DNA from 3 places in the Pseudoalteromonas sp. M58 genome. Region 2 is predicted to be linked to each of the others. Evidence: predicted binding sites of a transcription regulator. Region 2 holds the regulator's gene; each other region holds the start of a gene.
What was found. Region 2 encodes MetJ, which represses methionine synthesis genes. Its sites were predicted from a motif close to TAGACGTCTAGACGTCTA; they were not measured.
Positions count from the first base shown of each region.

Region 1 (11,078 bases), 1.1 Mb from region 2:
CATGAACTCTCTTGAGCTAGAAGCAGCTATCGACTATTTCGATCAAATATTGCTAAATGAGCTAATTAATCCTTATAAAGAAGAAGTGTATTAATTCATTATTTTATAAAATAACCATAAAGCTTTTGATAAAAACAACGCGCGAAACAAGTTTCACGCATAGCAAGACATTAGAAAAAAAATAAAACAAAACACTATAAAAATCGCAGCTGAAGTACCCTCTTACGATTTTACTTAGCACGGCTCCTCAGCGCCAAAACTGAAAGCTAATGGCTGACAGCTCTGCCAGCCAAACAAAAAAGCCCGCCCTGCTATACACAGGGCGGGCTTTTAAAACACTAAAGCAATTAATTAAAACAATGCGTTTGCTTTGTTAACTACATTTTCTACCGTAAAGCCGAAGAACTCAAATAGCTCGTTTGCCGGTGCCGACTCACCAAAGGTGGTCATACCAACTACGGCGCCATTTAGGCCTACATACTTGTACCAGTAATCAGCAATACCCGCTTCAATCGCTACGCGACGTGAAACGCTTGCTGGTAATACGCTTTCTTTGTACTCAGGCGATTGGTCTTCAAACGCATCAGTACATGGCATAGATACAACACGTACCTTTTTACCTTGCGCACGTAGCTCTTTCGCAGAGTCTTGCGCTAGTTGTACTTCAGAACCCGTTGCAATCAAAATAAGCTCTGGATTGCCGTCACAACTTAAGATGTAACCACCCTTTTTAACGTCGCTTAATTGCTGGGCATCACGAGCTTGCTGCTCTAAGCCTTGGCGAGTAAAGATTAATGATGTAGGACCGTCTTTACGTTCAATAGCTTGTTGCCATGCAATTGCTGACTCAACTTGGTCACATGGGCGCCAGTTGTATAGGTTAGGCGTTAAACGCATGCTCGCAATTTGCTCTACTGGTTGGTGAGTAGGACCATCTTCACCTAAACCAATTGAATCGTGCGTGTATACAAAAATGCTTGGTTGCTTCATTAATGCAGCCATACGCACAGCGTTGCGAGCGTATTCCATAAACATTAAGAACGTTGCACCGTAAGGAATAAAGCCTTTATGAAGTGCAATACCGTTCATAATTGCCGACATACCAAACTCACGTACACCGTAGTAAATATAGTTACCACTTGCATCATCAGCAGTTAAGCCTTTAGAGCCATCCCAAATTGTTAAGTTTGAACCTGCTAAATCGGCAGAGCCACCCATAAACTCAGGTAGTAACGGGCCAAATGCGTTTAATGCATTTTGTGATGCTTTACGTGATGCTGGGTTTGCTGGGTTTGCTTGTAACTGCTCAATATACGCTTGTGACTTTTCAGCCCAATCAGCAGGTAATTCTGAATGTGTACGGCGTTTGTATTCTGCTGCTAGCTCTGGGTATGCTTTTTCATATGCGGCAAATTTTTCGTCCCAGCTTGCTTCAAGCTGTTGGCCTTTTTCTTTGTTATCCCACTGTGCATAAATATCTTCAGGGATTTCAAATGCATCGCCCGTCCAACCTAAAAACTCGCGAGACGCTTTAATTTCGTCATCACCAAGCGGTGCACCGTGACAATCGTGGCTACCTGATTTATTAGGTGAGCCGTAACCAATAATAGTTTTACAACAAATGAGTGTTGGCTTATCAGTCACGCTTTTAGCTTCTGCAATTGCTGCACTTACTGCATCGCTATCATGGCCATCAACGTCACTAATTACATGCCAGCCGTATGCTTTAAAACGTGCTGGGGTATCATCACTAAACCAACCTTCAACTTCACCGTCGATTGAAATGCCGTTGTCATCCCAAAATGCCACTAATTTGCCTAGGCCTAATGTACCGGCTAGTGAGCATGCTTCATGAGAAATACCTTCCATTAAACAACCATCACCCATAAACGCATACGTGTGGTGATCAACAATGTCATGGCCTTCACGGTTAAACTGCGCTGCTAATGCTTTTTCAGCAATCGCCATACCTACCGCATTTGTGATCCCTTGACCTAATGGGCCCGTAGTGGTCTCAATTCCTGGCGCGTATCCATATTCTGGATGGCCTGGTGTTTTAGAATGCATTTGGCGGAAGTTTTTAATTTCGTCCAGTGGCAAGTCATAACCACTTAAATGCAGTAGAGAATAAATTAGCATTGAACCGTGACCATTTGAGAGTATAAATCGATCTCGGTCAGCCCACTCTGGATTTGTTGGGTTATGTTTTAGATAATCGCGCCATAATACTTCTGCGATATCAGCCATGCCCATAGGGGCTCCAGGGTGACCAGATTTGGCCTTTTGTACTGCGTCCATTGACAAGACGCGAATAGCATTTGCAAGTTCTTTGCGAGATGGCATGAATTCTCCTACCTTTATATGTATTTGCGCGGGTATTTATTTATCCCCATTCTTACTTATTGTGGGGGCTGTGTGCAATTAAAAACCCATAAAAATAGGGCATTATGAATATTTTTTAAGAACCATTTACTATTAGATATTTTATTTAGACGTCTAGGCGTAAAAAAACTATGCAAGTTCATTTGTTTTAGATAAAATACGCGCCTTAATTTTTTAGCGCTAATACCGACGTTTGTGAAGCGCAATATTTGTGAGCATAATTACAATGGCAAAACATTTATTTACTTCTGAATCTGTTTCTGAAGGTCATCCGGATAAAATCGCCGATCAAATTTCTGATGCGGTACTTGATGCTATCCTAGAGCAAGACTCTCATGCCCGTGTAGCGTGTGAAACTTACGTTAAAACCGGTATGGTTATGGTTGGTGGTGAAATCACGACTAGCGCATGGGTTGATATCGAAGAAATTACACGTAAAACAGTACGTGAAATTGGTTACACACATTCAGACATGGGCTTTGATGCCGATTCGTGTGCAATTTTAAACACGATTGGTAAACAGTCTCCTGACATTAACCAAGGTGTTGACCGTACAAGCCCTGAAGAGCAAGGCGCTGGCGACCAAGGCCTAATGTTTGGTTACGCATGTAACGAAACTGAAGTATTAATGCCCGCTCCAATTACTTATTCTCACCGTTTAGTACAACGCCAAGCACAAGTACGTAAAAGCGGCGAGCTTAACTGGTTGCGTCCTGATGCAAAATCACAGGTTACGTTTGCATACGAAAATGGCAAGCCAGTAGGCATTGATGCCGTTGTACTTTCTACTCAGCACAGCGAAGATGTATCGCAAAGTGATTTAGTAGAAGCGGTAATGGAAACGATTATTAAGCCAGTACTTCCTGCTGAGCTGATTACTAGTGCCACTAAATTCTTTATTAACCCAACTGGTCGTTTTGTAATTGGTGGACCAATGGGTGACTGTGGTTTAACTGGTCGTAAAATCATTGTAGATACTTACGGTGGCATGGCTCGTCACGGTGGTGGTGCTTTCTCTGGTAAAGATCCATCAAAAGTTGACCGCTCAGCGGCTTATGCTGCACGTTATGTTGCTAAAAACATTGTTGCTGCTGGCCTTGCTGACAAGTGTGAACTTCAGGTGTCTTATGCTATTGGTGTTGCAGAGCCAACATCTATCAGTGTTGAAACATTTGGCACAGGTAAATTAGAAGAAGCGCGTTTAATCGAACTTATTCGTGAACACTTTGACTTACGCCCTTACGGCCTAATTCAAATGCTTGATCTTGAGCGCCCTATTTATCTACCAACAGCGGCTTACGGCCACTTTGGCCGTGATGAATTCCCATGGGAACGCACAGATAAAGCAGACGCACTTCGCGCAGCAGCTGGCCTGTAAGCCACCTAGCTAATATTAAAACGGCCCTTTTTAGGGCCGTTTTGCTATGTGTATTAAGTTAGTCATAAAACAGTCTCGAACTGTTTAACATTTTAGGTATATACTCTGCTTATACAATAAAGCGTGTTAGGGATAAAAAATGGCCGACAATTTTCGTGTTATATTTGTAGGACTTGCAGAAGGCGCAGACAGCCAAGCAGTGACCAATGCACTGACAGAAAAACTAAAAACCTCACCTGAAAAGGTGGCGGCATTTTTTAATGGCAAGCCGCTGTTTGCTCCTAGCAACAAAGAAAAAGCCCTTAAGCAAGCTAAGTTACTTTCAACGCTGGGGATCAAAAGCAAACTTCAGCAAACAGCCCCTACACAAGCTACTTCTCAAAAAGCGCACGACAGCCAGCGAGATCAGCGCTTATTTGATGCCCTAGATTACATTACTAGTAGCTTAATTCGTCTTGAAGAGAAACTTGAGGATCTTGAGCAACGTCTCCCCGAGGTTGAGTTATCACTGCCTGATGAAAATGACGAACCATGGGAAGATGACGATTTAATGCTAGATGAGCCACTCTCTACAACACCCAAAAAACGCAGTAACCTTGTTTTATATTCACTGATTGCCACAGTTGTAATATTACTTATTGTGCTTGCTGTGTATTTAATGTTCCCGAACTTATTCTCTTTTTAATTATGGTTTAGTTATTTAATGAGCAATAATCGCGCACAAATAAGACTCGATATTCGTAAAGCACGGAATAATCTATCAAAAAACCAGCAAGAAATAGCGGCCCACTCGCTTAAAGTGAATTTTATTCAATATATAAAAAGCCAAAAAACAGCTAAAAAAAAACATATCGCCATTTATTTAAGCAATGATGGAGAGCTAGATACATCATTGTTAATTAAAGAATTATGGCTCAAAAAACAGCATGTTTACTTACCTATAATTCACCCTTTCAACGGGGCTAATTTACTATTTCAACGATATGAAAAAAACTCACCCATGAGGGCAAACCGCTATGGTATCTTGGAGCCTAAGCTGAACTGCTCTCAAATATGCCCATTGCCAGCGCTTGATTATCTACTTATGCCACTTGTTGCATTTGATAAATTTGGTAATCGCCTTGGAATGGGGGGTGGGTTTTACGATAGAACCTTGGCACGTTTATACGAAGAAAACTGGCAGCAACCACAACTTATTGGCCTAGCACACGAATGCCAACAAGTGGATAAGCTCCCAATTGAATCGTGGGATGTGCCTCTTAAAACTATTATTACACCCAATAAAACCTACTGTTGGTAACAATTAATCTTGTAAACTAACAGTCTATTTTTGACATAAATGAGCACATAGCAATGACACAAGATGAATTAAAAAAAGCAGCTGCATGGGCTGCACTGGAGTTTGTAAAAGAAAACACCATAGTGGGTGTTGGTACAGGCTCAACCGTTAATCATTTTATTGATGCTTTAGGCACAGTAAAAGACACCATTGTTGGTGCAGTATCTAGTTCAGAAGCGTCTACAGCACGTTTAAAAGAACTTGGTATAGAAGTATTTGAGCTAAATGATGTTGATGCTCTGGATGTATACGTTGATGGCGCAGATGAAATTAACGCTCTAAACGAAATGATTAAAGGCGGTGGTGCAGCGCTCACCCGTGAAAAAATAGTCGCGGCAGTGGCTAAACAGTTTGTGTGTATTGTTGATGACACCAAACTAGTCGATACCTTAGGGGATTTCCCGCTGCCAGTTGAAGTTATTCCGATGGCGCGCAGCTATGTTGCCCGCGAATTATTAAAACTTGGCGGTGATCCTGTGTATCGCCAAGGTGTTGTAACCGATAACGGCAACGTTATTTTAGATGTACATAATTTAAAAATTACCCATGCTAAACAGCTTGAAACACAAATAAATCAAATTGTTGGCGTAGTCACCAACGGCCTATTTGCAGAGCGCGGTGCTGATAAAGTGATTATCGGCACAAAAAATGGGCCACAAATTAAATAGGATATGGTTATGAGTAAGGTATCGTTAGCAAAAGACAAAATTAAAATTCTCTTGCTTGAAGGTGTTCATCAAAGCGCTGTTGAAACGCTAAAACGTAACGGTTATAGCAATATCGACTACGTTAAAACATCGCTACCTGAGGACGAGCTTATTGAGCGCATTAAAGATGTGCACTTTGTGGGGCTGCGTTCTCGTACTCATATTAATGAATCGGTATTAAATGCAGCTGAAAAACTGGTTGCTATCGGTTGTTTTTGTATTGGTACCAACCAAGTAGATTTAAACGCAGCACGTGAACGCGGTATTGCAGTATTTAATGCCCCGTTTTCAAATACTCGCTCTGTAGCTGAGCTTGTACTAGGTGAAATACTGCTTTTATTACGTGGTATTCCACAGCGAAATGCCGCTGCGCACCGTGGTGGCTGGTTAAAAACAGCCAATGGCTCTTTTGAAGCGCGCGGTAAAACCTTAGGTATTATTGGCTACGGTCACATTGGTACTCAGTTGGGCATTATGGCTGAAAATATTGGTATGAACGTGGAGTATTACGACATTGAAGACAAACTGTCTTTAGGTAATGCGACACAAGTACATAACTTAACGCAGCTATTGCAACGCGCTGATATTATTAGCTTGCACGTACCTGAAACACCGCAAACTAAAAACCTGATTGGCACGGCTGAATTGGCGGTAATGAAGCAAGGCTCTATTTTAATTAACGCTTCACGTGGTACTGTCGTTGATATTGACGCCCTAGCAGAAGCGCTAACAGAGGAAAAACTCAGCGGCGCAGCAATTGACGTATTCCCAGTTGAACCTAAATCTAACGATGAAGAATTTATCTCGCCACTGCGTGAATTCGACAACGTTATTTTAACGCCGCATATAGGTGGTTCTACTCAAGAAGCACAAGAAAACATTGGTATTGAAGTAGCGGGTAAACTCGCTAAGTACTCAGATAACGGCTCAACTATTACCGCAGTTAACTTCCCTGAAGTATCATTGCCAGAGCTTGCTAATCGCAGCCGCTTGTTACACGTGCATCACAACCGCCCAGGCGTGCTAACGCAAATTAACCAAGCGTTTGCTCAGCACGGTATTAACATTGCCGCACAGTACTTACAAACCGATGAAGCAATTGGTTACGTGGTTATTGATGTAGACACCGATCACTCAGAAGTCGCACTTAAAGAACTTAGTGCAGTTGAAGGCACAATTAGAGCGCGTATTCTTCACTAACTATCAGCTAAAATAATAAAAGCCGTACTTGAATAATCAAGTACGGCTTTTTTATTTTAAATTGAATCCTGACGGCTTATAACTTACCGCTGTTATTTGCCTTTAACTTCTAAATTTATAAACTTAACCAGCTCTTCGGGTTGTCCTGCTAACATCATTAGTTGCTGATTCACTTCCATCATAGTTTTACCTTCAGGCAATTTTGCTGACACACTAAACGAATTTAGTCCTTTAGCAAAATCAGTTAATGCCTTGGCTATTTCTTCAGTCACAGGTGCTTGTTGAAGCTGTTGATCAAGCATTGTTTGCATTTGCTCTAACGTCATACCTTGCTTTGCCAACTCGCTTTCTAATAAGCCTTTAAGATCACCTTGGTTATTAACAACTAAGCTAACATTACGTGGCTCTAGCTTACTCATTGCTTGCATAATCATCGTTTGCTGCTGCAGCTCTTGCTCATAAGTAAGTGGCGTAGTGCCTGCAGCTTGTTGAGCCTTACTGATTTCAAGTGAAGCGTCCATAAGCGCTTTAGAATTAGCCAGCCCCATGTCCATATCAATACTAGCAATATCATTAGCTTGCAGCTTAACAACAATATCACTGTTACCTGATTGCTCATCGTAATCTAATGAAGAGTGTAAATCATAACTGGCTGAGGCAAGTTGTGTATTTGTATCTGCAGGCAGTGTATCGACAAAGCTTTTATCAAATTGAAAGTTTTTTAACGTAAAAGCAGTATGTGGCGATATTTTATCGGTTTCGTAGCCTGTCACTTCAACATGCTCAACCGTGGCAATTTTATCGCCCTCAGGGCTAGTCACTTCAATATTACTAATGGCAACACTGTTTGAAATAACACTCGCCGATAGCTCTGCGTAGTTAAAACTAGCACCTGTTTGTTCGCTGACCAAGGCCAACTGTTTATCAACCTCAGCACGTACCTCTTGTGTTGCAACATAGTTTGCATAGCTTACGCCACCCACACCTGCAGCAATAATCGCGGCTGCAATCACTAATTTTTTCATGTCATTTCCTTATTAAACTCTTTATATAAGTGGCTTTAAGCAAGACTAACATTGAGAACATGCATCGTTAAGCACTTTTTGTTTGCTAGTTAATTAAACTCAGTAGCTCGTGCACTGTTTTAACTGGCGTTATTTTAGCACCCAGCCCTTCCATCGATTTATGGTAGTTACGAAATGGGATAAATATTTCAGTAAACCCATGTTGCGCCGCTTCTTTAACACGGGGTACACCACTGTCGATTGGACGCACATCTCCGTTTAAACTTAGCTCCCCCATAATACAGGTGGTTCGAGGTACAACAAACTCGTTCAAGCTACTTAAAAGTGCAGTAACAAGCGCTAAATCAATACAGGTTTCTGATTCATCAATTTTTAGACCACCCACAATATTAAAAAACGTATCGTGAAATATTTTAGTTTTAGTGTGTTTACGTAAAATACCAGTGAGCATTTTAATCCGGTTCATATTTAAACCAACACATACTCGCTGTGGAAATTCTGCTTCTGTTTCAGTGGTTAAACATTGAATTTCGAGTAGTAAATTACGATTACCTTTACGAATACAGGTAATCGTCGACCCCGGTGATTCAGTGGTTGAACCGGATAAGAAAATTTCGCTGGGGTTATCCACACTGAGCATACCGCGTTCACACATTTTAAAAATGCCCACAGTATCTATATCACCAAAGCGATTTTTATTAGCACGCAGCGTACGCACTTGACCATCGTTGGTATCAATATGTAACAGTGCATCAACAATATGCACTAATGTTTGCGGGCCAGCTATTTCATTATTTTTATTTACGTGAGCAATAATGAACATAGTGACATCGTTTTGCTTACAATATTGGGTTAGCGCTTGAGCGGCACTTTTTACTTGCGAGGGTGAGCCAGGGCTACCATTAGCGGTGTCGGTGACCACGGCTTGAATAGAGTCGATAACGGCAAACTTAATTTTGTTTTTATCCAGCTCTTCAATAATGGTTTCAACACTGGTTTCAGAAAGTAAATAGAGCTCATCTTCGTTATAGTTAAGTTTTAAACGGTTTACTCGGTTTTTAAACTGCGACAAAGACTCCTCAGCAGTACAATAAAGCGATGGCATGCGCTGAGACATTCTTGCCACTAAATCCGATAGTAGTGTGGTTTTACCCGCCCCCGGATCGCCAGAAATAATATTAACCGAGCCGGTGGTTACACCGCCGCTTAGTACACGGTCAAGCTCGCCAATTTCAGTAAGCTGTTTTTCTGCCTCTGAGGTTGCTACCTCATTAATTTTTTTAGAGCCACCGCCAATACCACCGGCGTAGCCACCGACACTTGCACGAGCTGCTACTTTTTTGCTTTGCCCTGCAGAAGGTTTAAACTCTGCTAATGTGTTCCACGCACCGCAGCGACACTGACCTTGCCAGCGTTGATAGTTCATGCCACATTCTGTACAAACAAACTCTACTTTTGCCGCTTTAGCCATTTAAAACCTTACCTACTATTCTTTATTTTGAAATATTGACTGTTAAGCGCTTATTTTGCCATTGCTGGCTTTACCTTAGCAACAACGCCTTGTGGAATAGCGCATTTAGTATCACACTCACACTATACTGATGTAGTTTCATTTAACCTGCTTTAGGGCATGCTTCTTGCTTTAAAAAGCTAATAAAAACATGCCAATTAATTGGCTCATAACGAATAACAATAAACACAAAGTATAGTTACGCATAATATCGTGGTCGCATTTAACTACTTTTCGATATTAGATTTATTTAATTCTCTAATAAATGATTGCAACAGTATACCTACTTTTAAATTAGACGGTGATGATTTATAAATGGCTGAAGACGTATTGCTCAAGCATGAAGCGCTTGTAAATGAATTAAAACAGTATTTGGGAAATGCTAAGTTTGATCTCATTTTCAAGTCAAAAACCGCCGAGTTAAGCAAACCCGAGCAGTTTTTAATAAAAATGGAAATGTCGCGTTTATCTCAGCCGATAGACCGCTTTATTGATCTGCGTGGCTCAGTAACCGGCCAAGTAAAACCATATGAGCATAACGGTAAACAACACTTTATGGATGACACCGCCATTGAAGTATTCGAAGCATCAATAAAACAACATAAAGGCTACACCCTTGCCGTGTACGAAGCGGTGATGAATACCGAAAATAATTATCGTGTATTACAGCAAAAATCAACGACCACCCCAGCTAAAATAATTGAACCATTATCCGAACTACCCACCGATGTAATTAAGTTTGCGGCTTATGAAAGTCGTAGCGAAGAGCGAATGAATTACTCAATTAAAATTACTATTGAGTACGATGAGCAAACAAAAATTGAAGCAAGTACTTCTGATATTTCACTCAGTGGCTGTAAAATTAAGTTGGCATCCCGCTATAACTTAAAAAAAGGTCAGCTTATTGTTATGCACTTAGTTGGCCTTGAACAAGATTTTGAGCTTGGGTTAAAAAATGGGATTGAATACGAAGTGGTTGCGATAGAAAACACCTCGGATGAATTTAATCATATTCGCTTAAAACGCACATTTAAAGAAAACAACACCGCGTTTGACCATTTTTTAGAAAGCTTTATTCACGGCAATAAACGCCGCTACAAAGTGAACTTAGATAACACCCTCGATGCAGTTATTTCTAAAGGATACGAGCAATATTACATTCCTAGGGTCAATTCGCTATACGTTTTTATAAGTCAAAAAAACGGTGTTTATTATCCAAGCTTAAGTTTAACTACAGAAAACAGCCTGTTTATTCAGCGTTACTTTACCGATGAGCGCAAAGTATCTTGCCTATACAGTGTGTTAAACCATAAGCGTATTCGTAACTTGGCACTAAAACCTGTTGCTGTAAAAGAGGAATATTTATATACCTTTACCCATGTCTCTGCAGGAAAAATTTACTACTATTCAGCCACTCGTTCAGAGCTTGAGCAACATGCACAATTAAAAGCGTTATTTTTTGGTTTTGGTAGCCGAAGAGACAGTTGGCGCTGCTTTAAATTACAATTGATGCCAAGCCATACTGAAGATGCTTATA
Region 1 is NZ_CP152390.1:2,563,198-2,574,275, forward strand. It holds gene AAGD16_RS11870 (hypothetical protein) at 1-94, shown strand, start outside; gene tkt (transketolase) at 352-2,343, opposite strand; gene metK (methionine adenosyltransferase) at 2,609-3,760, shown strand; gene AAGD16_RS11885 (hypothetical protein) at 3,900-4,445, shown strand; gene AAGD16_RS11890 (5-formyltetrahydrofolate cyclo-ligase) at 4,464-5,060, shown strand; gene rpiA (ribose-5-phosphate isomerase RpiA) at 5,114-5,767, shown strand; gene serA (phosphoglycerate dehydrogenase) at 5,777-7,006, shown strand; gene AAGD16_RS11905 (hypothetical protein) at 7,099-8,031, opposite strand; gene radA (DNA repair protein RadA) at 8,117-9,502, opposite strand; gene AAGD16_RS11915 (PilZ domain-containing protein) at 9,857-11,078, shown strand, end outside.
Region 1: metK (methionine adenosyltransferase) is a predicted target of MetJ. The motif match lies at 2,490-2,507, and genes of this name have one in related genera.

Region 2 (11,078 bases):
GAGACTTTTTTAGCATTGCAATACCGCGCTAATAAAGTGGCACTGTAATCACTGCCATTTCGCCCTAAGGTCACTGTTTCACCATGTAAATCAGCCGCAATAAACCCCGTAACTACATTAATTTTACTCGTCTGTATGGCTTTTAAGCACTGCTGCTGATTATTAGCATGCTGCAGCTGTCCGGCATCTAACGTAAATAACTGCCTAGCGTCATGGGCACAAGCGCTAACGTTAAGCTGTTCTAAGTAAGCGCTTAGTAACCTTGCAGACCACAATTCACCATGTGCTAATAACGCAGCTTCAGCTAATGTTCCTTGCTTAGCCTGCTTGGTAATAATACTGAGCTCAGTTTCAAGTAAATCAAGCGCATGGTGCTTAGCGTTAGCTATTAATAATTGCTCAATCAGAGCTATTTGATGGTTACTCAATAGCAATACAATATCAGCAATAGCTTGAGTGTCTTGCTGTTGATAGCTTTGCCACAGTTTAACTAAGGTATCGGTGGTTTTACCGGCAGCCGATACCACCACACAATCCCCAGCTTGAGCATGAGTTAAAATAATATTTGCGACACTTTTAAAGCGATCCGCTGAGCTTAAACTCGAACCACCAAATTTATGAACCTGATTTACCATATTAATACCGACTCGCATTTATGTTTTGTATTTTGAAGATTGGTATGCACTACCATAACGCCGGATGCGCCGCGTTTAACTTTGCTGAACCAAATGATTCACTAGCACCACTTTTTGCCGATAGGCCGGGATCGGCTTGTCCTGGGCGCACCAAATTAAATACCCTGTCTAAGTCAGCGAGTAAATCATTTACATCTTCAATACCCACCGAAATACGAATAAGCGTGTCGCCTACTCCGGCTTCTGCACGCGCGGTTGCGTCCATGCCGGCGTGGGTCATAGTCGCAGGGTGACAAATCAAACTTTCTACTCCACCTAATGATTCCGCTAAGCTAAATTCATTTAAGCGCGTTAAAAACGCTGCAGCATCGTTTATATCGCCTTTTATATCAAAGCTAACCATAGCACCAAAGCCAAGCTGCTGCGCCTTAGCTAGCGCATGTTGAGGGTGTGATTCAAGACCTGGGTAGTAAACTTGGGCAACAAACTGGGAGCGTTCTAAATACTGTGCAATGGCGAGTGCACTTTCTTGGTGTTGCCTTAAACGCACGTTTAAAGTACGTAAGCCTCTGAGCGTTAAATAGCTATCAAATGGCGCGCCGGTGATGCCAATGTTATTTGCCCACCACGCTAACTCTTCACCTAACTCAGCAGTCGCTGCGATAACCGCGCCACCAACAACGTCTGAATGGCCATTGATATATTTTGTGGTTGAGTGCACCACAATATCAGCGCCAAACTTAATCGGGTTTTGTAATGCTGGCGATAAAAATGTGTTGTCGGCGGCAACCAGTGCACCACACTGTTTAGCTGTATCAGTTACCGCTTTAATATCTGTTAAGCGTAAAATAGGATTGCTAGGTGTTTCAATCCAAATCAGCTTAGGTTTAATAGCAAGGATGCGTGTCAAACTGTCGCTTTTGGTAAAATCGACCACTTCTAGTTTTAATAAGCCGCGCTTTTCTAGCGAAGTAAATAAGCGATAGCTGCCACCATAACAGTCATGAGGGATCACTAACGTATCGTCACTATTAAGTAATTGTGTTGTTAGGTGAACGGCTGCCATGCCTGTTGCGGTAATAATGCCTTTAGCGCCACCTTCAAGCTCCGTGAGCGCCTCAGCCAAAATGTCACGATTAGGGTTACCACTGCGGCCATAATCATATTGACGCTTTGTATCAAAGTCAGCAAATGAGTAAGTTGTTGATAAATAAAGCGGTGGAACAACCGCACCATGCTGTTTGTCGGCTTCTATTCCACTACGAACAGCAATTGTTGCCTTATTTTTTTCACTCATTTTCGCTACCTTTACTAATTTGGATGTTTAGACGTCTAAAAGGTAGCGCATGCAATTTAAGATGTCAAAACATTTAAATGTCTAGATAGCTAAATAACTAGTATTTGACTATCTTTTTTAAACCGATAGAATTTCACGCATATTTACACGCTTTGATGCTGTGTGAGCAATTTATAATCTGAGGCAACGATACATCTTATGGCTAAATGGAATGGTGAATATATTCACCCATACGCAGAACACGGGAAAAAATCCGAACAAGTAAAGAAGATCACCGTTTCGATCCCGCTAAATGTATTAAAAGTATTAACTGATGAACGTACTCGTCGTCAAATAAACAACTTACGTCATGCAACAAATAGCGAGCTTTTATGCGAAGCGTTTTTGCATGCGTTTACCGGGCAACCGCTGCCTAATGATGATGATTTGCGTAAAGATAACGCAGAAAAAGTACCTGAAGAAGTGAAGAAAATAATGCAAGAAATGGGACTAGAAGTGCCTATTTTAAATGAAGACTAGAAGGGTCTTTATACAAAAAAACCTCAGCAAATGCTGAGGTTTTTTTTGCGCTAATTTATACTTAACAATTACGCCATGTAGTTTTCTGGCATATCAATTTGTGCAACGCCAGAGTCTACCGCCGCCTGCGCAACCGCTTTAGCTATACGTGGTAACAAACGTGGATCCATTGGTTTTGGTATAATATATTTAGCACCAAACTCTAATTTGTCGATACCTGCGGCAGTAAGCACTTCAGTCGGTACGGGCTCTTTAGCAATACTACGAATTGCTTCTACAGCAGCAATTTTCATCTCGTCGTTTATTTCACTGGCACGTACATCTAACGCACCACGGAAAATAAACGGAAAACACAATACGTTATTAACTTGATTCGGATAATCAGAGCGACCTGTAGCCATAATTAAATCGTTACGTGCAGCGTGTGCTAATTGCGGATCGATTTCAGGATCGGGGTTTGAACAAGCAAATACCACGGGTCTATCAGCCATTAATTTTAAATCTTCAGGGGCTAATAAATTAGGGCCCGATACACCCACAAACACATCGGCATCTTCAATTACATCTTGTAAAGTACGTTTATCGGTATTGTTTGCAAATAATTGCTTATATTCATTCAAGTCATCACGACGCGTATGAATAACTCCTTTGCGATCTAACATATAAATATGTTCACGCAACGCGCCACATTTAATTAAAAGCTCCATACAGGCAACAGCTGCAGCGCCGGCACCTAAACATACAATAATTGCATCTTCAATTGCTTTGCCCTGTACTTCCAGCGCGTTTAGCATACCCGCAGCCGTTACAATAGCCGTACCATGCTGATCATCATGAAAAACAGGAATGCTACAACGCTCTATAAGCGCTTTTTCTATTTCAAAACACTCGGGCGCTTTAATATCTTCTAAATTAATTCCACCAAAAGTGTCGGCAATATTAGCCACCGTGTTAATAAAGTCTTCGGTAGTACGGTGCTTAACTTCAATATCTATAGAGTCTAACCCTGCAAAACGCTTAAATAGTAGCGCTTTACCTTCCATAACGGGTTTTGAAGCCAGTGGACCTAAATTACCTAAGCCTAAAATTGCGGTGCCGTTAGTAATAACCGCAACCATATTTCCTTTACCAGTATATTTGTAGGCATTTGCTGGATCAGCGGCAATTTCACGAACAGGTTCTGCGACACCGGGGCTGTATGCGAGCGCGAGGTCTTTAACCGTCTCAGCGGGCTTGGTCAGCTCAATACTGATTTTACCTGGAACGGGATGGGCATGGTAATGTAGTGCTTGTTCACGAAAATCTGACATAACGCGATTATATCCTGCAATTTAAGTTAAAGTGAGAGGTAGTTTTAATCTACGATACCTTTATTATTTTTAAATTCCAAGCAATATCAGGTCTATCCTGTTATATGCTAGAACTGTTAATTTTAAGTGATTTATCAGCAACTTCCCTAGATTATCCTGACATTTTTAAAATATAAATTCGTCATAAAAATGAAAAACACAGGTACTTTTTGCCCTTGTTCTATTTTTATAAAGCGTATTTTTTAGTCTTAAATTAAAATAGTGAAATACCGAATTTTATTTAACTTTAAACACAAATAACCTCACGTTACCTGCATTTGAGTACCATCTTTAAAGTTTAACAAATAAAAATATAGAGAATATTGGCTGTTTTGTCTGCAAATGTTTATGCATACTCAGAATAAGAACAGGAAATAGTTATGCAAAAAAAATAAATACAAAATTGCTAAGAAAGCAGGTAGGAAAGTAAATCTTGGCCACAAAAAAAGCACCCTAAGGTGCTTTTTTTTACATAGAAACAAAAAATTATTTTTTGCTGCTAAGTGCACCGAAGCGCTTGTTGAAGCGATCAACACGGCCGCCAGTGTCTAAAATCTTTTGCTTACCAGTGTAAAACGGGTGACACGCAGAACATACGTCTAAGTGAATGTCTTTACACAGAGTAGAACGAGTTTCGAATTTGTTTCCGCATGAACAAGTTGCAGAAATTACTTCGTACTTAGGGTGAATACCTTCTTTCATAGGAACCTCTAGTTAAGGCCGCATCGCTCTCCAAACCCGAAGTCTGGCACCATACGTCGTTAAAACAAATTTATTGGTCGCGAATTTTATCCAACAACCCGCACGCACACAAGCTTTAATTACCCTTTTTGCTAAAAAGTCGGCAAACACCTATCCATTACTGATTTGTCGGTAGGCTTTTAATGCTATTTTTAGTACATTAAACCATTACGTTAATTGGTTGAGTTGTTATGCGTTTTGCTGAAGTTGCAATAAAAGTCCCCTTGCCTCGCACCTTTGATTATAAAGTGGATGAGCAATTAGTACCGCTGACTCAATTACAGCCTGGTATGCGCGTGTTAGTCCCTTTTGGTAATCAACGTAAAGTAGCGGTTATTCTTAGCTTAAAAGCGGAAACAGCAGTCCCCGAAGGCAAAATAAAATCTATTATTGAAGTTATTGACGACTCACCGGTGTTATCTGCGCAGCATTTAGAGCTACTGAAATTTACAGCGCGTTATTATTGCTATCCACTCGGTGAAACTATTCATATTGCATTGCCCAGTGCACTGCGCCAAGGTGAGTGCCCTGATAAAACCAGTATAAACATGGTGACATTAAGCGAAAAGGGGGCACTTTTACCGTCTTTAAAAGCTAAAACACAGCTTAATTTGCTTAAGCAATTATCAGCATCCGGTAAATCATCATTAACCGAACTCAAAGCCCTCGGGTTTAATAAAAAAACCATTGATACCCTTTTAGATAAAGAGCTAATAGTTCAAACCATTGAGCACGACAATCAATGGCAACATACCTCGCCAACGGTTGGCAGCAAGCCTCGTTTAAATAAAGAGCAAGCCATTGCCTGCACTGCAATTAATCAAAGTACGGGGTTTAATAGCTTTTTGCTAGAAGGTGTCACTGGCAGCGGAAAAACCGAAGTTTACCTGCAATGCCTAGAAGAAGTATTAAAACGTGGCGAACAGGCGTTAGTGCTCGTTCCTGAAATCGGGCTAACGCCTCAAACGGTCAATCGTTTTAGACGTCGCTTTCCTGACACTCCTATTATGTTATGGCACTCGGCATTAACCGATAACGAACGTCTACAAACATGGCGTTTTTGCGAAAAAGGCAGTTGTGCCATTGTTATAGGCACCCGTTCGAGTATTTTTCTGCCATTTTTAAAGCTTGGGATGATTGTGGTTGATGAGGAGCATGATGCCTCATTTAAACAACAAGACACTTTACGCTACCATGCCCGTGATTTAGCTGCGTATCGTGCCTATCAGCATCAAATTCCACTTATTTTGGGTAGCGCCACGCCGGCATTAGAAACACTGCATAAAGCAATTAATAACAAATACCAGTTACTCACATTAAGTGAGCGCGCACAAACCGCCACCGATAATCAGTTTAAGCTGCTCGACATGAAAGGTCAGCCTGATCGAGCCGGTATTGCGCATGCCAGTCTTGCAATAATGCGCCAGCACCTGAATAGAGGAAAGCAGGTGATGGTATTTTTAAATCGCCGTGGGTTTTCTCCTACTTTGATTTGTCATGAATGTGGTTGGTTGAGTGAATGTAACCGCTGCAGCACCAGTGCGACTTTTCATAAGGCAATAGGCCAAATGATTTGCCACCATTGTGGCGATCAATATCATGTACCACATCAATGCCCTGACTGTGGTAGTACGCAAATATTTCCTAACGGCAAGGGCACCGAGCAAATAGAAGAGTTTTTGAGTAGTGAATTTGCAGACACCCCGATCAGCCGTATCGACCGTGATTCAACTCGGCGTAAAGGTAGCCTTGAAAAAGCACTGGATGAAATAAACCAAGGCGGCGCACGTATTTTAGTTGGTACGCAAATGCTGGCAAAAGGTCACCATTTTGCTGATGTTAGCTTAGTACTTATTTTAGATGTCGATAGTGGTTTGTATTCGTGTGACTTTAGGGCTACTGAGCATTTAGCACAATTAGTAACACAAGTTGCAGGACGCGCGGGACGTTCTGGCGAACCCGGTGAAGTATTATTACAAACGCACTTTCCTGAGCACCCGTTATTACAAGACTTAGTTAATAATGGCTATCAAGATTTTGCCCGCTTTGCACTCACTGAGCGAAGTGATGCACAGTTACCACCTATTACGAGTATGGCAATTGTTCGCGCACAAGGGCATAACATAAAGCAAGTCGTCGACTTTCTCACGGATTTGGTTCCTGTCAATGGGGTATCTGGTATACAATTGCTCGGACCGATCCCCGCGCCTTTAGAAAAAATTGCGGGAATGTATCGTTTTCAATTACATATTCAAGCGCAAGATCGACGCATACTACATCAGTATCTCGCGCAAATGGTTGATTATCTCAGCACTAGCAAACTTGCACAAAAAGTTCGCTGGAGTTTAGACGTAGACCCTACAGACATGATTTAGGTAAGGCCACATATAACACCATGGCACAGCACGATTATATTAATAAAAAACCAAAAAATAGAAAAAACACTAAACAAGAGCCGGCTAAAAAACCCTTCCCGTTTTTGTTAATCATTATTGCCTTGTTACTAATCGGTGGTTTTGCATACGGACTCTGGTTTGTTAAAAACAATGCCGATCCAGAGCTTGTTGAAAAGCAAGCAAATCCAACACCCGAAAAACAAGTAGAAATAGCTAAACCGCGGCCACCTAAATTTATTAAAGAAATTAAAGAGCATGAGATTCAGGTTGAAGTAAAAGAACTTGAACAAAAAGGCCCTTATGTCATGCAATGTGGTTCATTTAGAACCCATCAGCAAGCTGAAACCTTAAAAGCTAAAATAGCCTTTGCCGGATTAATTTCAGAAATCAAAAAAACCACAGGCAGCAATGGTATTTGGTACAAAGTGCGTTTAGGGCCTTATGAAACCAAGCGTCATGCAGAAAGTGACAAGAACAAACTTAAACGAATTAATATTGTCGGCTGCGGAATTTGGGGCTGGACTTGAATTTAAACCATTCACCCATATAACCTCTTCATAATCGTTTTTTACGCGCTGCCTCTTGCAGCGCGATGATGAGGAATAACATGACTACAATCGTAAGTGTACGCCGTGATGACAAAGTTGTTATTGGTGGTGACGGCCAAGTATCTCTTGGTAACACAGTAATGAAGGGCAATGCCCGAAAAGTTCGACGCCTTTATAATGGCAAAGTTATCGCTGGGTTTGCTGGCGGCACTGCTGATGCCTTTACTCTTTTCGAACGTTTTGAAAGCAAACTAGAAATGCACCAAGGTAACCTCACTAAAGCTGCTGTAGAAATGGCTAAAGATTGGCGTAGCGATCGTGCCCTGCGTAAACTTGAAGCTTTACTTGCTGTTGCTGATGAAACAGCTTCGCTAATTATCACCGGCAACGGTGACGTGGTGCAACCAGAAAACGACCTAATCGCAATTGGCAGCGGCGGTAACTTTGCGCAATCAGCTGCAACCGCCTTATTAGAAAATACCGACTTAAGTGCTCGTGAAATTGTAGAGAAAAGTCTAACAATTGCTGGCAACATCTGTGTATTTACGAATAACTTCCAAACTATCGAAGAATTGTAATAGGAACTCGCTATGTCTGATATGACCCCAAGAGAAATTGTTCATGAGCTAGACCAACATATTATTGGCCAAGCTAAAGCGAAAAAAGCGGTTGCTATTGCCCTTCGTAATCGCTGGCGCCGTATGCAGTTAAACGAAGACTTACGCGCAGAAGTAACGCCAAAAAATATCTTAATGATTGGCCCTACGGGTGTAGGTAAAACTGAGATTGCTCGTCGTTTAGCAAAGCTTGCCAACGCACCTTTTATTAAAGTTGAAGCCACTAAATTTACAGAAGTAGGTTATGTCGGTAAAGAAGTTGAAACTATCATCCGTGATTTAGTTGATGTTTCAATTAAAATGACACGAGAGCAACAAACTAAAAAGTTCAAACATCGCGCTGAAGAAGCGGCTGAAGAACGTATATTAGATGTATTACTGCCTCCAGCGAAAGATCAATACGGTGAAGTTCAGCGCGATGAAAATTCATCGACACGCCAATCGTTTCGTAAAAAGTTACGCGAAGGCCAATTAGATGACAAAGAAATTGATATTGATTTAGCCCAAGCTCAACCTAATATTGAAATTATGGCTCCTCCTGGTATGGAAGAAATGACCAACCAGTTACAGGGAATGTTTCAAAACATGGGTGGTGATAAACGCACTAAGCGTAAGCTTAAAATTAAAGAAGCGTTTAAGTTACTTACTGAAGAAGAAGCCGGTAAACTGGTTAATCCTGAAGAATTAAAAGAACAGGCCATTTTTGCAGTAGAGCAAAACGGCATTGTGTTTATTGATGAAATAGACAAAATTTGTAAACGTGGTGAAGCCTCAGGCCCAGATGTAAGTCGTGAAGGTGTACAACGTGATTTACTTCCGCTTATTGAAGGCTCTACCGTTAATACTAAGCACGGCATGGTAAAAACTGACCACATGTTGTTTATTGCCTCAGGCGCATTCCAAATGTCTAAACCATCAGACATGATCCCTGAGTTACAAGGCCGTTTACCTATTCGTGTTGAACTTGAAGCACTCACAGCCGATGACTTTAAACGTATATTAACTGAGCCACACGCGTCACTTACTGAGCAACAACGCGAGCTACTCAAAACAGAGCAAGTCGCTATTGAATTTAGCGACGACGCAATTGAGCGTATTGCTAAGGCAGCATGGCAAGTAAACGAAAAAACCGAAAATATCGGTGCGCGTCGCCTTCATACAGTTATGGAAAGGCTAATGGAAGAGATTTCATATGACGCTTCTGAAAAAGCGGGTTCAAGCCTTGTTATCGATGCCGCCTACGTTGAAAAACACTTAGGTGCGCTAGTTGAAGATGAAGACTTAAGTCGTTTTATTCTTTAATTGAAAACACAAACAGTTATACTAAAAGCCTCCAATATGGAGGCTTTTTTGTAAGCGAGATGACGATGAAACAAGTTACAAAAGTGCACTATCATAGTGTGAGTAAAAATTTAGATGTTTATTTTGATGATAACTCTGAAGTTATATTTAGCGCTGAGTTTTTACGGGTACACTCTCCCTCAGCAGAGGTTCAAGGCCATGGATCTGAGCCTATGAAGTTAGTACTAAATAAACAAGCAGTGGGCATTAAAACCATTACGCCGGTAGGGCATTACGCGTTACGTTTAGAGTTTGACGATGGCCATAACAGCGGGCTGTTCAGCTGGCAATATTTTGCTAAATTACAAGCTGAACAAACAAGCTTATGGGATACGTATTTAGAGCGTGTTAAACAACATGAAAACAACAAAGACAGCGTACCCATAAAGTTTGTCCCCTAGTATTTAGTCTGAACTTATACTCTGTGAATGAGAAAAAAGCGGCAATTAAGCCACTTTTTTCTATGGAAAGTTATACTTTATATTTTGAGATTGCTTGATGAAGCACCCTTGCTTGCTCAGATACCTCTTCACTGGTTTGCGCATTAGTTTGTGAGTGAGCGGCAGCTCCTTCAGCAATATCTCGAATACGGACTACATTTTTATTAACCTCTGATGCTACCTGACTCTGTTCATCAATAGCAGTGGCTATATGTGTACTCATTTCCATAATCGTTTGCACATCAACAGTGATTGCTCCTAGCAATTCACCCGCTTTTGTTGCTTGTGTAGCACTTTCGCCACCTTGAGTACGACATTGGTGCATGATACTCACAACTTCTTGAGTACGCTGTTGTAGGGTGTTAATAATGCCTTCTATTTCGCTGGTTGACTCCTGCGTACGCTGTGCAAGTGAGCGCACTTCATCTGCAACAACCGCAAAGCCACGACCTTGTTCACCCGCTCTCGCCGCTTCAATGGCAGCATTTAAAGCAAGTAAATTAGTTTGCTCTGCAATCGCACGAATTACATCAAGTACAGAACCTATGGTTTCACCATCTTTTTCTAGCTGAGACACCACGCTGGAAGCTTTACCAAGTGAATCAGATAAGGCATTAATATGCTTAATGGTTGACTCTACTTCAACCTGACCTTGCTGGGCGCTTACATTGGTCGATTCAGCTTTTTTAGCCGCAGCTTCAGTATTGTGTGAAATATCTTGAATCGTTGCCTGCATTTCTGTAGCAGCGGTTGCTACCATATCCGCTTCATGTAATTGCTCTTGCATACCAGAGCTAGTCGCTGAGGTTGTTTCAGATAGATTCCCTGTTGCTATATTAAGCGTTGTTAGAGCCGTATTTACTTCATAGATGAGATCTTTAAAGTCACTAATTAAACTATTAAAGTCTATGGTCATCCTCGTTACTTCATCTTTCCCTTTATGCTCTATAAACAAGCTTAAGTCATTGCTTTGTCTGATCTTACCTATTGCTTGATAAACTTTTTCTATAGGTTGGATAATTGAACGACTGGTTAAGTACACAAGTAGCATAACGATGATACTTGCAATTATAAAAATGACTATTGCTAATAATTGCGCCTGCTGCGCCGTTTCAGTTACTTGCTCTTTAGTCGCATTAGTGATCAAAGTGACCACTTCATCACTTTTCTTAACACTTATTCTCATTTTCCCTAG
Region 2 is NZ_CP152390.1:321,697-332,774, reverse strand. It holds gene metL (bifunctional aspartate kinase/homoserine dehydrogenase II) at 1-635, opposite strand, end outside; gene metB (cystathionine gamma-synthase) at 685-1,932, opposite strand; gene metJ (met regulon transcriptional regulator MetJ) at 2,131-2,451, shown strand; gene AAGD16_RS01485 (malic enzyme-like NAD(P)-binding protein) at 2,520-3,761, opposite strand; gene rpmE (50S ribosomal protein L31) at 4,287-4,502, opposite strand; gene priA (primosomal protein N') at 4,733-6,916, shown strand; gene AAGD16_RS01470 (SPOR domain-containing protein) at 6,937-7,464, shown strand; gene hslV (ATP-dependent protease subunit HslV) at 7,545-8,063, shown strand; gene hslU (HslU--HslV peptidase ATPase subunit) at 8,076-9,404, shown strand; gene AAGD16_RS01455 (gamma-butyrobetaine hydroxylase-like domain-containing protein) at 9,470-9,844, shown strand; gene AAGD16_RS01450 (methyl-accepting chemotaxis protein) at 9,915-11,078, opposite strand, start outside.

Region 3 (11,078 bases), 1.1 Mb from region 2:
CATCAAGAGTAAGCGCTTCTAAATCTGATAAGTCACCGTAGTTATAGCTTTCATAAGGGTGCCCCTTATAAAGCACACTGTAGAGCACTTCTTTACCCAACTCTTCATCATTAGAAGCTTTTAAGCCCGATTTAATGCCATCGATCATTTCTTTTTTCAGACGTTTAAAGTCATCTTCTCTAAAGCCTGGGTTTAGAAGCTGCTCACTCACTAAAGCATACCACTGAGCTGCATTATCTTTATGGATACGCCCTTGGAACGACAGCATTTCTTTATCTATTTGATAACCAAAGCTACCCGCCAGCGGGTACATTGCTTTTTTGATTTCTTTGTAACTCATTGACGTTGAGCCACCTTGCGCTAGCATTGCGGCAGTTAAAGCCGCCACGCCTTTTTTACCCTGCGGATCGGCAGCCGCACCGGTATTAAATAATAAGTTAATATCGATTAACGGCGAGCTATTAGTTTTATCCAGCACCTTAAAGATAGGCTTACTCGGTACTTGCTGATATTTTGCTACCAACGCATCTAAGTCGCTTTCTTGTTCAAAACCTGGGGCTTTATCAAGTGCCGACATAGTAACTGTGGTGCGGGCATTATCAACAAAATACTTATTTGCAACGGCTCTAATATCTTCGCTAGTGATATTGTCTGCCGATTTATACAGTTGGTTAATCACCTCAGGATCGCGCTCAAAATGCATATAGCTGGCAAGTGTAGAGGCAATTGCTTGCGATGAATCTAAACCATTTATAAAGCTGTATTTAAGATTAGACTTTAAATCACTGAGTTTTTGGCTATCAACCAACTCGGTACGCGCTTTGGCATACGTACGGTTTATAGCATCACGCACTGTGGCTAAATCATCGGCATTTTCAACTTTTACAAATACATGCAGTAACCCTGGATCTTTAGTCTCTGGGTTATAGGTAAACATTTGACTCGCTATTTGCTTTTCTACTACCAGCTCTTGGTAAATATCTGAATTGCTAGAAAAATAAAGCTGCGATAGTAAATCTAATGCGGCTCTGTCTTTTTTCTGAGGCTCCCATGCAGCGCCTTTATACGACACAAGTAACCAGTGACCAGGTAGTCCTTCGTTTTGCTCATGCACATATTTTGGCGCTTGTTGAGTTGGCTCTTTTGGAATATCAGCAACATAGTCGCCTTTTTGCCAGTTACCCCAATGCTTTTTAACCATCGCCATGGTCTCTTTTGGATCAACATCACCAACAATCACAAGCGATACATATTCAGGCTTATAAAACTTAGCAAAGAACTCTTTACCGTAGGCCATTTGATCAGGCATGGCTTCAATGTCTTCAAAAAAGCCCATAGTAGTGTGTTTATAGGTATGTTTATCGAACGCTTCTTGGCGTACCGCACTTAATAATTTACGAATTGGACTGGCGTTATTTTTTAAGTACTCGCCTTTAACGGTAAGCGCTTCGGTTCTAAATTGTTCTTCGGTGTAGCTTAAGTTTTGAAAAATATCAGCTTCAATCTCAAGTACTTTATCAAGATGCTGTTTTGAAAAATTTAAGTGGTAGTTAGTGTAATCGTTAGTTGTGTAGGCGCGGTTATCAACCCCTGAATTTTTTAGAATATCTGAATACACATCTTGCGGAAACTTTTCAGAGCCTTTAAACATCATGTGTTCAAAAAAGTGAGCAAAACCAGTTTTACCCGCTTCCACTTCATTTCGCGAGCCAACAGATACAGGTATTTGTAGCGATACTACATCTGGGTAATCGGTTTTAACTACCATCACACGTAGGCCGTTATCTAGCTCTTCTATTAGGTAATCTTGTGAAAAAACACGCTCATCTGCTTTATTAACTTGTTCTTGTTGAGCTGCTGTTTGCGTGTTTTGGTTTTGCTGCATAGCACAACCTGTTAAGGCCAGCGATACCGCTAGGCTACTTGCCAATAATTTAAATTTCATTGTTATCCCTTTTTAAATTGAGCAATTTTTAAAACATTTACCAAACTAAGTATGCCGTAAAGTAATTAAATATAAGAGCCCTAAGCCTATTAATTATGTAAACAACTGTGTCAGTTATTAACTATGAAAATAATTCACGTTAGTTGAGAAACTTTCAACAAATAAATCTATCTAGACGTCTAAATGGCTGCTATATTAAATCCATCATCACAAATTAAGCTGGAATGAGGATTATGGCTTTATCACTTCAAGAAAAAATACAGGACACCAACCAAGGTGTTTACCTAATTGGCACAACACCGCCAAAAATTGGGACTGATAAAGCGCAATTAAAAGTCATTGCCGAAAAGTTATTAGGCCGTTTACACGAAATTGAGTATGACGGCGTAATTATTTATGACATTCAAGATGAAAGCAGTCGTACAGAGCAAGCGCGTCCATTTGCATTTAAGCAAACAGTTGATCCGCGCGAGTACAGTCAACTCTTACGAGGCTTATCTGATCTTGATGTAATTACTTATAAAAGTGTAGCTCAGCGCGGTGTGAGTGAGTTTAAAACGTGGTTAGATGAAACCAAAAATGACTACGATTTAAAAAACGTGGTGTTAGTGGGCAGCCCATCATCAGCGGGTGATATAAAGCTGAGCTTACCGAATGCCTACAAAACACTGGCAGAGCAGTCTGAAGACTTCTTTTTAGGTGGCGTAACCATTGCTGAGCGCCATGCCAATAAGCGCAACGAGCACCAACGCTTAATAGAAAAAACGGCACAAGGATGCCAGTTTTTTATCTCTCAAGCCGTTTACAATGCACAAGCAACCATAGATTTAATAACTAGTTATGCGCGCACATGCAAAGCACAAGGCCTGACACCTAATAGGATTATATTAACCTTTACGCCTTGTGGTGGTGAAAAAACCTTGGAGTTTATGCAATGGCTAGGTATCTCAGTGCCAGAGGCAACTAAATGGCGCATGCTTGATTCGGAAAATACACTAAGCGAATCAGTGCGTATTTGTCGCGAAAACCTCGACTCAATTTTAAAAAGCTGTGCCCACTTAGGTGTACCGCTAGGCTTAAATATTGAAAGCTTAACCAACCGTAAAGAAGAAATAGACGCGTCTATTAACTTATACCGTTTATTAAAAGCAACAATGGAACTCAACCTTGCGGAGAAACTAATAGCTTAATTGCGGGGTTCGGGGTTCGGGGTTCGGGGTTCGGGGTTCGGGGTTCGGGGTTCGGGGTTCGGGGTTCGGGGTTCGGGGTTCGGGCAACAATAATAAGCAACATAGAACAAGCCAGTTCAAGTAGTTAGCTTCGTTTATTTTAATAAGTACTAACTTGATCTGTCAGAAAGCCTGTTGGGTGGCGCCTTCGGCTTAACCAACCTACATTTTGACGTAGGTCGGATAAGTGGCGAAGCCACGCCATCCGACAAAAATGATGAATTTACCAGAAACAGTCCAACTTACCGCGTTAACGTTACCAGTGACTGCTTTGTGCCATGAGCGGTCATTGATAACGCCCGCATAACGGCAAAAATACGTAGTCTATAATAACGAGCGAAGCGAGGGAGCCTACGTGTTTTTGTCCCTAGCGAGCGCAGCGAGTGTTAATGCGTTTGTTAGCTTTCTTTACTAACTTCGACTTTTAAAATGCAATTATTCGATACATATAACGCCACTAATTTGCCCGCTTGTAAAACACCACCATTTGAAATTGTTTGATGATAGCAGGGAGAATTAACGTAATAATCAATTTCGATTTCTCTATCAGCTATTTTAATCAAATCGCCAGGAGCATGTCCTTCTTTTGGTTGGGTGCGTAACACACTAACTTTTCCTTTAATGACCTCAAACTCTTTTGACTGAAAGGACATGTATGTTGAGACATGATTAATAATCAAATAAAGCAAAATAAGTGGAGCCGTAATTGAGACTGTACCACCCCAAAATATAGTAAAACGTCTTTTCGCATAATCTTTATTTTTATATGCATATAACAGTGCCGCAGGTCCCAACACTGAAAATATTAGTAAGACTTTCACTTGTTCAAAACTAGGCAAAAAAGAAATTTGGTAGACTGTTTCCATACGCTCGATTCGATAAGAAAGCTAACGCCCGCCTAACACGCAATGTGTTGGCGTGGCTTTTTGCGTTGTTTGCCAAAACCATGACAACTTAACATTGTCGGAGTTTAGGCGCTTGTTATGTGTACGATTAAACAGGTAATTTACCGTTCTCATATGCCCAAAACATTACAAGCAATGGAGAAATAATAATTTGAAGCCTTATATATAGAAAAAAACCTTCAAAAATTAAAGCAAATAGTCTGTTGCTTTGTTGATAGACATAAATGGATTTGAGCTTTTCATAAGGACCCCTTGTGCCTTGTACAACTTGTATAGCAGTAAATACATAGCTTAAAGAAAATATGAATAGTGCAGATTTTATCTCTTTAGTGATGTAGAGATACGCAAAAGCTGACGTTACCAAAGCATATCCAATACATTTGAACCAAACTTCAATTATTCCACTATCAAATATATTTTTAGAAAAGTAACGTTTCTGATTATTCAAACAAACTCCCTTGTATGCTTAGTACGCATAACAATTTAATAGTGCGCTCATCGCGCATATTTCTGCCGACTCCACGCTCATTTGTCTACTATATAGTTTTAACAAATAACCTAAGGTATTACTATCACTAAGTTTTCTAAAACTTTAAAGAAAAGTTAAATAGAACAATATGCGCGCATCGCTCATTTTCATGAATTTATGCGCAAAGAACAGTTTAACAAATCAATTAACGACGATATTTGGCCAATATCAATGACCGCTTCTCGCTCTTAGCTGCCTCTTAGGTTAAGCCCTAAGCTTTTATTTGCGTCTTCTATTCGGCGCTCTTTGCCCTGTAATACGTTTTTTATCGCGATCTTTACGCGCTTTATTGGTATTTTTGCGGTTATCTTTAGGCGGCTTATTTAAATCGGGCTCATAGCCTTCAAGCCATTGTGGTGTTAAGCGGGTATCAAGCAGTACTTCAATTTCTTCAAGCAGCCATTGCTCATCTAAGCTCACTAACGACATAGCAAGGCCTTGCTCACCAGCACGTCCTGTACGGCCAATACGATGCACATAGTCTTCAGCTATGTATGGCAATTCAAAGTTAATTACGTATTTAAGTGCCGGTATGTCTAAACCGCGCGCGGCTACATCGGTGGCCACTAATACACGCGTACTGCCCTCTTTAAAGTTTTGTAATGCGCGGTCGCGAGCACCTTGTGATTTATCACCATGAATAGATTCGGTTTTTAAACCATCTTTACACATTTCTTTGGCAAGTTTATCGGCCATTTGTTTAGTGCGGGTGAATATAAGCACTTGGCGCCAGTTTTTCATGCCAATCATGTGCGAGACCAGTTCGCGCTTTCTGTCTTCATCTACTGCGTAAATAACTTGTTCAACCTCTACAGCAGCAGAGTTACGCTTATCAACTTCAATAAGCTCAGGGTCTTTGAGCAATTTTTTACTCAGCTCAAATACACTGTCATCAAAGGTGGCGGAAAACAGTAAGGTTTGACGATCGCCTGGGATATGACGCAGTATTCGTCTAATTTCGTCAATAAAACCCATATCAAGCATACGGTCTGCTTCATCAAATACTAAAGAGTCCACGCTTGAAAGCACCACACTGCCCTTCACTATGTGATCAAGTAAGCGCCCTGGCGTTGCCACTATTACTTGCGCTGTTTTAAGTGCTTTGATTTGTGGACCAATACTTGCGCCACCATAAGCAAGTGCACCTTTTATATCTGTACCTTGTGCGTATTTTTCAAAGCTTGTAAATACTTGCTGAGCAAGCTCCCTAGTGGGCGTTAAAATAACCACACGAGCAATGCCTGGTTCGTCTTTTTTATCGGAATTTAAAAGCTTATGTAATAGCGGCAAAACAAAAGCGGCAGTTTTACCGGTGCCAGTTTGAGCGCTGCCCATAACGTCTTTGCCCGCTAAAATTGGCGGTATCGTTTTATGCTGAATGGCGGTAGGCGTAGTGTAATTATTTTGCTCTATTGCCGTTAATAGTAACGGGTCTAGGGCTAGTGATGAGAACGATGTGGCAGACATAAGCTTGGCTTTAAAATAACAAAGAACGCTATTATACCTGAGCTTTAGTAATAAAAAAGGCGCTAAATAGCGCCTAAGTAAAATGAAGTATTTAAGCCGGTTTTAATGTGGCTTTACGCTCATTATAAAATGCAATTAAATCATCTACGGTGCTTTGACAGTATTCACGAATACCCGATACCACCATGTGTTTTTCACCAAAACCCACCTTTTCGCCGTTTTCTAATAAATTAAAGCGCAAGGTTATTTTGCCGCGTTTACCAGCGTATTCAAAGCTAGGCTGTGCAAACTCTAGGGTCGGTGATTTAATATCAATGTTATTAAGGTTAATGATCATTGATTCATAAATAATCATAGGACGCGCAGGGTTTATCATTACCTCTTGCTTGCCCATTAAAGGAATAATTACATGTGGAAACGCAGCACCTGAGAACTCAACATAATTTTTTATTAAACTATTTGTAAGTGTTGGGCATTTGCTGGTTTTACCGTCGCGTTTAACCTTTAAAATTACTTTTTCGCCATGGGTTACATCAAACTCTTCTCCAGGTTGTTCTGGAAAATTTAGCTTGGTATTTTCATCAACCATACCGGCAAAGGTAAACTCCATTCGCTCACTAATGCCATAGCGGTCTAACACTAGAGAAAAAAGTAAGTCTCCTGGTGCGCAAAACTTTTTAGCGTCTTTATCATGAAGCGGGTTGTAGTCGTCGGCTACACATTTAGCAAAGCGACAACCTTGCTCACGAGAAATTGAAACATAATCAGCATGCTGCTGATAGTAAGGACTTAACATAGTGTGTTCACTGCTTAAACTGCTTATAACCTAGCTATACTACCAGAAAAAAAATCTTGAGAGGTCGAATCTGTTTAATAAAGGCGAAAAATGATAATTTGCAACTCGCTAATTAACTAAGTAAATTAGGCAAATACGAGTTTAAGGGATTAACTAATGAAGTATTTTTTTTTATTAATATGCGCGGTTTCATTATTAACTGGCTGTAATAACATTACTTACACAACCAATATCGACGACGAGGTTTTATCAGAACACGTTTCAAGCCACATTAAAAAACGTGGTCTAGAGCAGTTTTACAGTGTTCAGGACGCTCTCGATAGAGGTGCAAGCCCCCTTGGTGGAATAAAAGGCGAAAGCTGCGATGTATCAGATGATACGCGAACATCCTCAATTAGCTATAACCGTTTGAAATCACAAGCTATAGAATCCCTTAAAAACGATGTGCTTTATTTAGGTGGCAATGCATTTACACTGGAGCAATGCCAATCAGTATCCCGCTACAATTGTGATTTAGCCGTTACTTGTACCGGACAAGCCTATAATTATTAATAGCTCAAAATTATCTAATTGAGACTATAACGCTATGTGATTCGTTTTCTCTCATTTCCTCTATCAAACAACAAGCAGTATTTGCCAATGACTTTTTACTTTTTAGCTGCCGCTATTTTATGTGTTTTCCCGCAGTGTAAACTCTCTGTATTTCGCCAACCATTATGGCAATACTTATTGCTGCTAAGTGTTATTAGCGCCTATTATCAAGAATATATAAATTTAAACGCGGTTGCTGTTATAGCTGTTTATGTGGGATTGTTTCACTTTACGCTATTGGCAACCTCAGCGTTAAAACGTAATGTTCTAACGTCTTTATTTATAACAGCCTCACTCGGGTTGGCCTTACATTGGTTTGCGGGTTTTAATAACCGGCCTATTGTTGTTAATGAACAAATCACCAGTAACGCAATTGCATTTACCTTGTATGCTAATTTTGATAAAGCATTAGCGGGTTTAATGCTGGCCGCTTATGTTTTTGAAAAAAATAAAACGGCAAAGCCAGTAACTATCGGCTACCCTGCTTTAATCATAATTATCACTATTTTAGCGGCGCTCATAACTGCTTTAACGTTAAACCTTGTTGAATTTGCGCCAAAAGTACCTGAATTTTGGTTGTTATTTATAGCCATCAACCTACTTTTTACCTGCGTTGCAGAAGAGGCATTATTTAGGGGAGTGATACAAACTAAGCTTTCAAAACTAATAACCCCGAGCAGGTTTGCACTGCTCGCACCGGCTATCAGTACTTGTGTATTTTCACTGGCACACTTTTCAGCGGGTACTCATTATATGCTCGTGGCGGCCGTTGCAGGTTTTGGTTATGGCTATATTTACTATAAAACTAGCCGATTAGAATGGGCCATTTTATGTCATTGGCTCGTTAATGTGTTTCACTTTTTCTTATTTACTTACCCTATGCTGGCAACTCCATCTTAGAATTACAGGCACAAAAAAGCCGCTTAAATTAAGCGGCTTTTGAATCTGTATACGCGATTACGCACTTGGGTAATCACGGTATGCGCGCTCTATCTTTTTAGCCTGCTTTTTAGAAATACCTAAATGAGCCAACGCAACACGTAAACGTGCACGCGATAGGTCAGACCCTAAAATCTCCATTGCATCTAATACCGAAGTAGATGATGTTTTGCCGGTAATAGCCACAAATATAGGCTCTAAGAAGTCTTTAATTTTAAGCTCGTGGAAGGTAGCGACTTCTTTTGCAATTGCAAAAATAGCTGGTTTTTCAAAACTACGTAAGCCTTCTAGCTGCCATACAAAAAATTGTAATGCTTGGCGAATAACATCTTCATCAGCTTTACCGGCTGTTAATAGCGCTGGATCGTAAGTAGGGATACCGCCTACAAAGTGCCCTGCTAAATCAACCATGTCAGAGAGCGTATTTATACGCGTTTTAGCTTCTGGTAATACTTTAGCCAGCATGTCGCCATTAAATTTCCAGTCAACAAAACGCTGCATTAGCTCTGCATCAGTTAGGTTTTCGCGGATCCACATACCGTTTAACCAGCTTAACTTGTCTACGTCGAATACTGGGCCACCAAGCGATACACGCTTCATGTCAAAGTGCTCAATCATCTCATTAAGGGTGAACTTTTCACGCTCATCAGGCATTGACCAACCCATACGGCCTAAGTAGTTTAGTACCGCTTCTGGTAGGTAACCCATTTCTTTGTAGTAATTAATAGACGTTGGGTTTTTACGCTTAGACAGCTTTGATTTATCTGGATTACGCAGTAATGGTAAGTGACCTAGTACGGGTGCTTCCCAACCAAAATCTTCATACAGTTTTAATAGCTTAGGCGCTGAGTTTATCCACTCTTCACCACGGAAAATATGGCTAATTTGCATATGGTGATCATCCACCACGTTAGCTAAAAAGTACGTTGGAAAACCATCTGCTTTTAATAGCACTTGCATGTCTACGTTTTCCCACGGGATCTCGATTTCACCGCGTAGGTAGTCGTTAAATTTAAACGTGCCTTCGCTTGGGATTTTCATACGAATAACGTAAGGCTTACCCGCTGCTAGGTTTGCTTTAATTTCGTCTTCTGTATGGTTTAAGCCACGGCCATCGTATTTAGGACGCAGACCTTCGGCCATTTGCTCTTCACGCATTTGGTCCAGTTCTTCGCTGGTTGCGAAACAGTAGAATGCTTTGCCGTCTTCAACTAACTGATGAGCGTATTTTTTATATAAATCACTGCGCTCAGATTGACGGTATGGACCAAACTCACCACCTACATCAGGACCATGATCCCACTCAAGGCCTAACCAGCGTAAGCTATCCATGATGGCTTGTTCAGATTCTGGTGTGCTGCGAACTTGGTCAGTATCTTCAATACGAAGTACAAATTCACCGCCTTGCTGTTTAGCAAAACAGTAGTTAAATAAGGCAATGTAAGCGGTGCCAAGATGCGGGTCACCAGTTGGCGACGGAGCAACACGGGTACGAATTGTCATGGTAATGTCTCTTTTAATAAGTGAGATGGTATGAAATACCAATAAATATTTTAAGCGGCTACTTTGTTTAAGTAAGCAATAATATCGTTTGATTCATAAAGCCATTTAACTTGGCCATCTTGCTCAATACGTAAACAAGGTACTTTAACTTTTCCGCCTTGCTCTAATAGCTCTTGGCGGTATTGCTCATCATTTTTTGCATCGCGTGTTTCAATTTTTAAGCCTTCACGCTTAATTGAACGGCGCACTTTTACACAAAAAGGGCATGCTTTGAATTGATAGAGCTTAAATTGTGCGGTTTGCTGATCAAGCTTAGTTTGCTCTTGCGGATCACGTTTTTTGCTACGCGGCGTAAAAACAAAATTAAAAAATAAGATGATACAACCTAAAACCCAGCGAACTAATTTCATCTTCAATACTCTTTACAACAAATTTAAGGTGCAAGATTTTAACACAAAAAAGCGCAACACTATAAGCGGATTATACGTTGCGCTATATCGTTAAAAAAGTGCTTAATTACAACACCACCATATCATCTCTGTGTAGTACTTCCACGCCGCTGTCGTAATCAAGTAATTGGCTGATTTGATTAGAGTGTGCGCCTTTTATTTTATTGATTTCAAGATGGCTAAAGCGCGTTAACCCGCGTGCAATAATTTGCTGGTTTACATCAATTAAGTTAATTAAATCTCCACGTTCAAATTCACCTATTGCACGCGTAATGCCTTTAGCAAGTAAACTGGCGCCCTTAGATTGCAATGCATGCACCGCACCGGCATCAATTAAAATTTGGCCGCTACTTTTAGGCCCTGCTAATAACCATTTTTTTCGGCCATCTTTAGGGGCGGTAAGTTTTAAAAAACGGGTGCCTGGCAGTTGCTCGCTCATGCATTTTAAAATCACATTTTCATCCGCGCCTTTGGCAATAATCACCTCAACCCCAGCTCTTCTGGCAATATCGGCTGCCTGTAGTTTGGTTGCCATACCCCCTGTGCCTAGGTTTGTACCACTACCACCCGCAAGTTGGCGTAACTCATCATTAATATGAGTAACTTCGTCAATCAAGGTGGCGTTAATGTCAGTGCGCGGATCGCTGGTAAATAACCCTTGTTGATCGGTCAGCAATAGTAATTTATCGGCATTGGCCAAAATAGCCACTAATGCCGATAAGTTA
Region 3 is NZ_CP152390.1:2,604,723-2,615,800, forward strand. It holds gene AAGD16_RS12025 (M16 family metallopeptidase) at 1-1,945, opposite strand, end outside; gene AAGD16_RS12030 (methylenetetrahydrofolate reductase) at 2,179-3,135, shown strand; gene AAGD16_RS12035 (hypothetical protein) at 3,573-4,040, opposite strand; gene AAGD16_RS12040 (hypothetical protein) at 4,168-4,527, opposite strand; gene AAGD16_RS12045 (DEAD/DEAH box helicase) at 4,828-6,075, opposite strand; gene AAGD16_RS12050 (DUF3581 domain-containing protein) at 6,167-6,871, opposite strand; gene AAGD16_RS12055 (hypothetical protein) at 7,028-7,423, shown strand; gene AAGD16_RS12060 (CPBP family intramembrane glutamic endopeptidase) at 7,511-8,362, shown strand; gene gltX (glutamate--tRNA ligase) at 8,420-9,904, opposite strand; gene AAGD16_RS12070 (glutathione S-transferase N-terminal domain-containing protein) at 9,955-10,314, opposite strand; gene proB (glutamate 5-kinase) at 10,421-11,078, opposite strand, start outside.
Region 3: AAGD16_RS12030 (methylenetetrahydrofolate reductase) is a predicted target of MetJ. The motif match lies at 2,118-2,135, and genes of this name have one in related genera.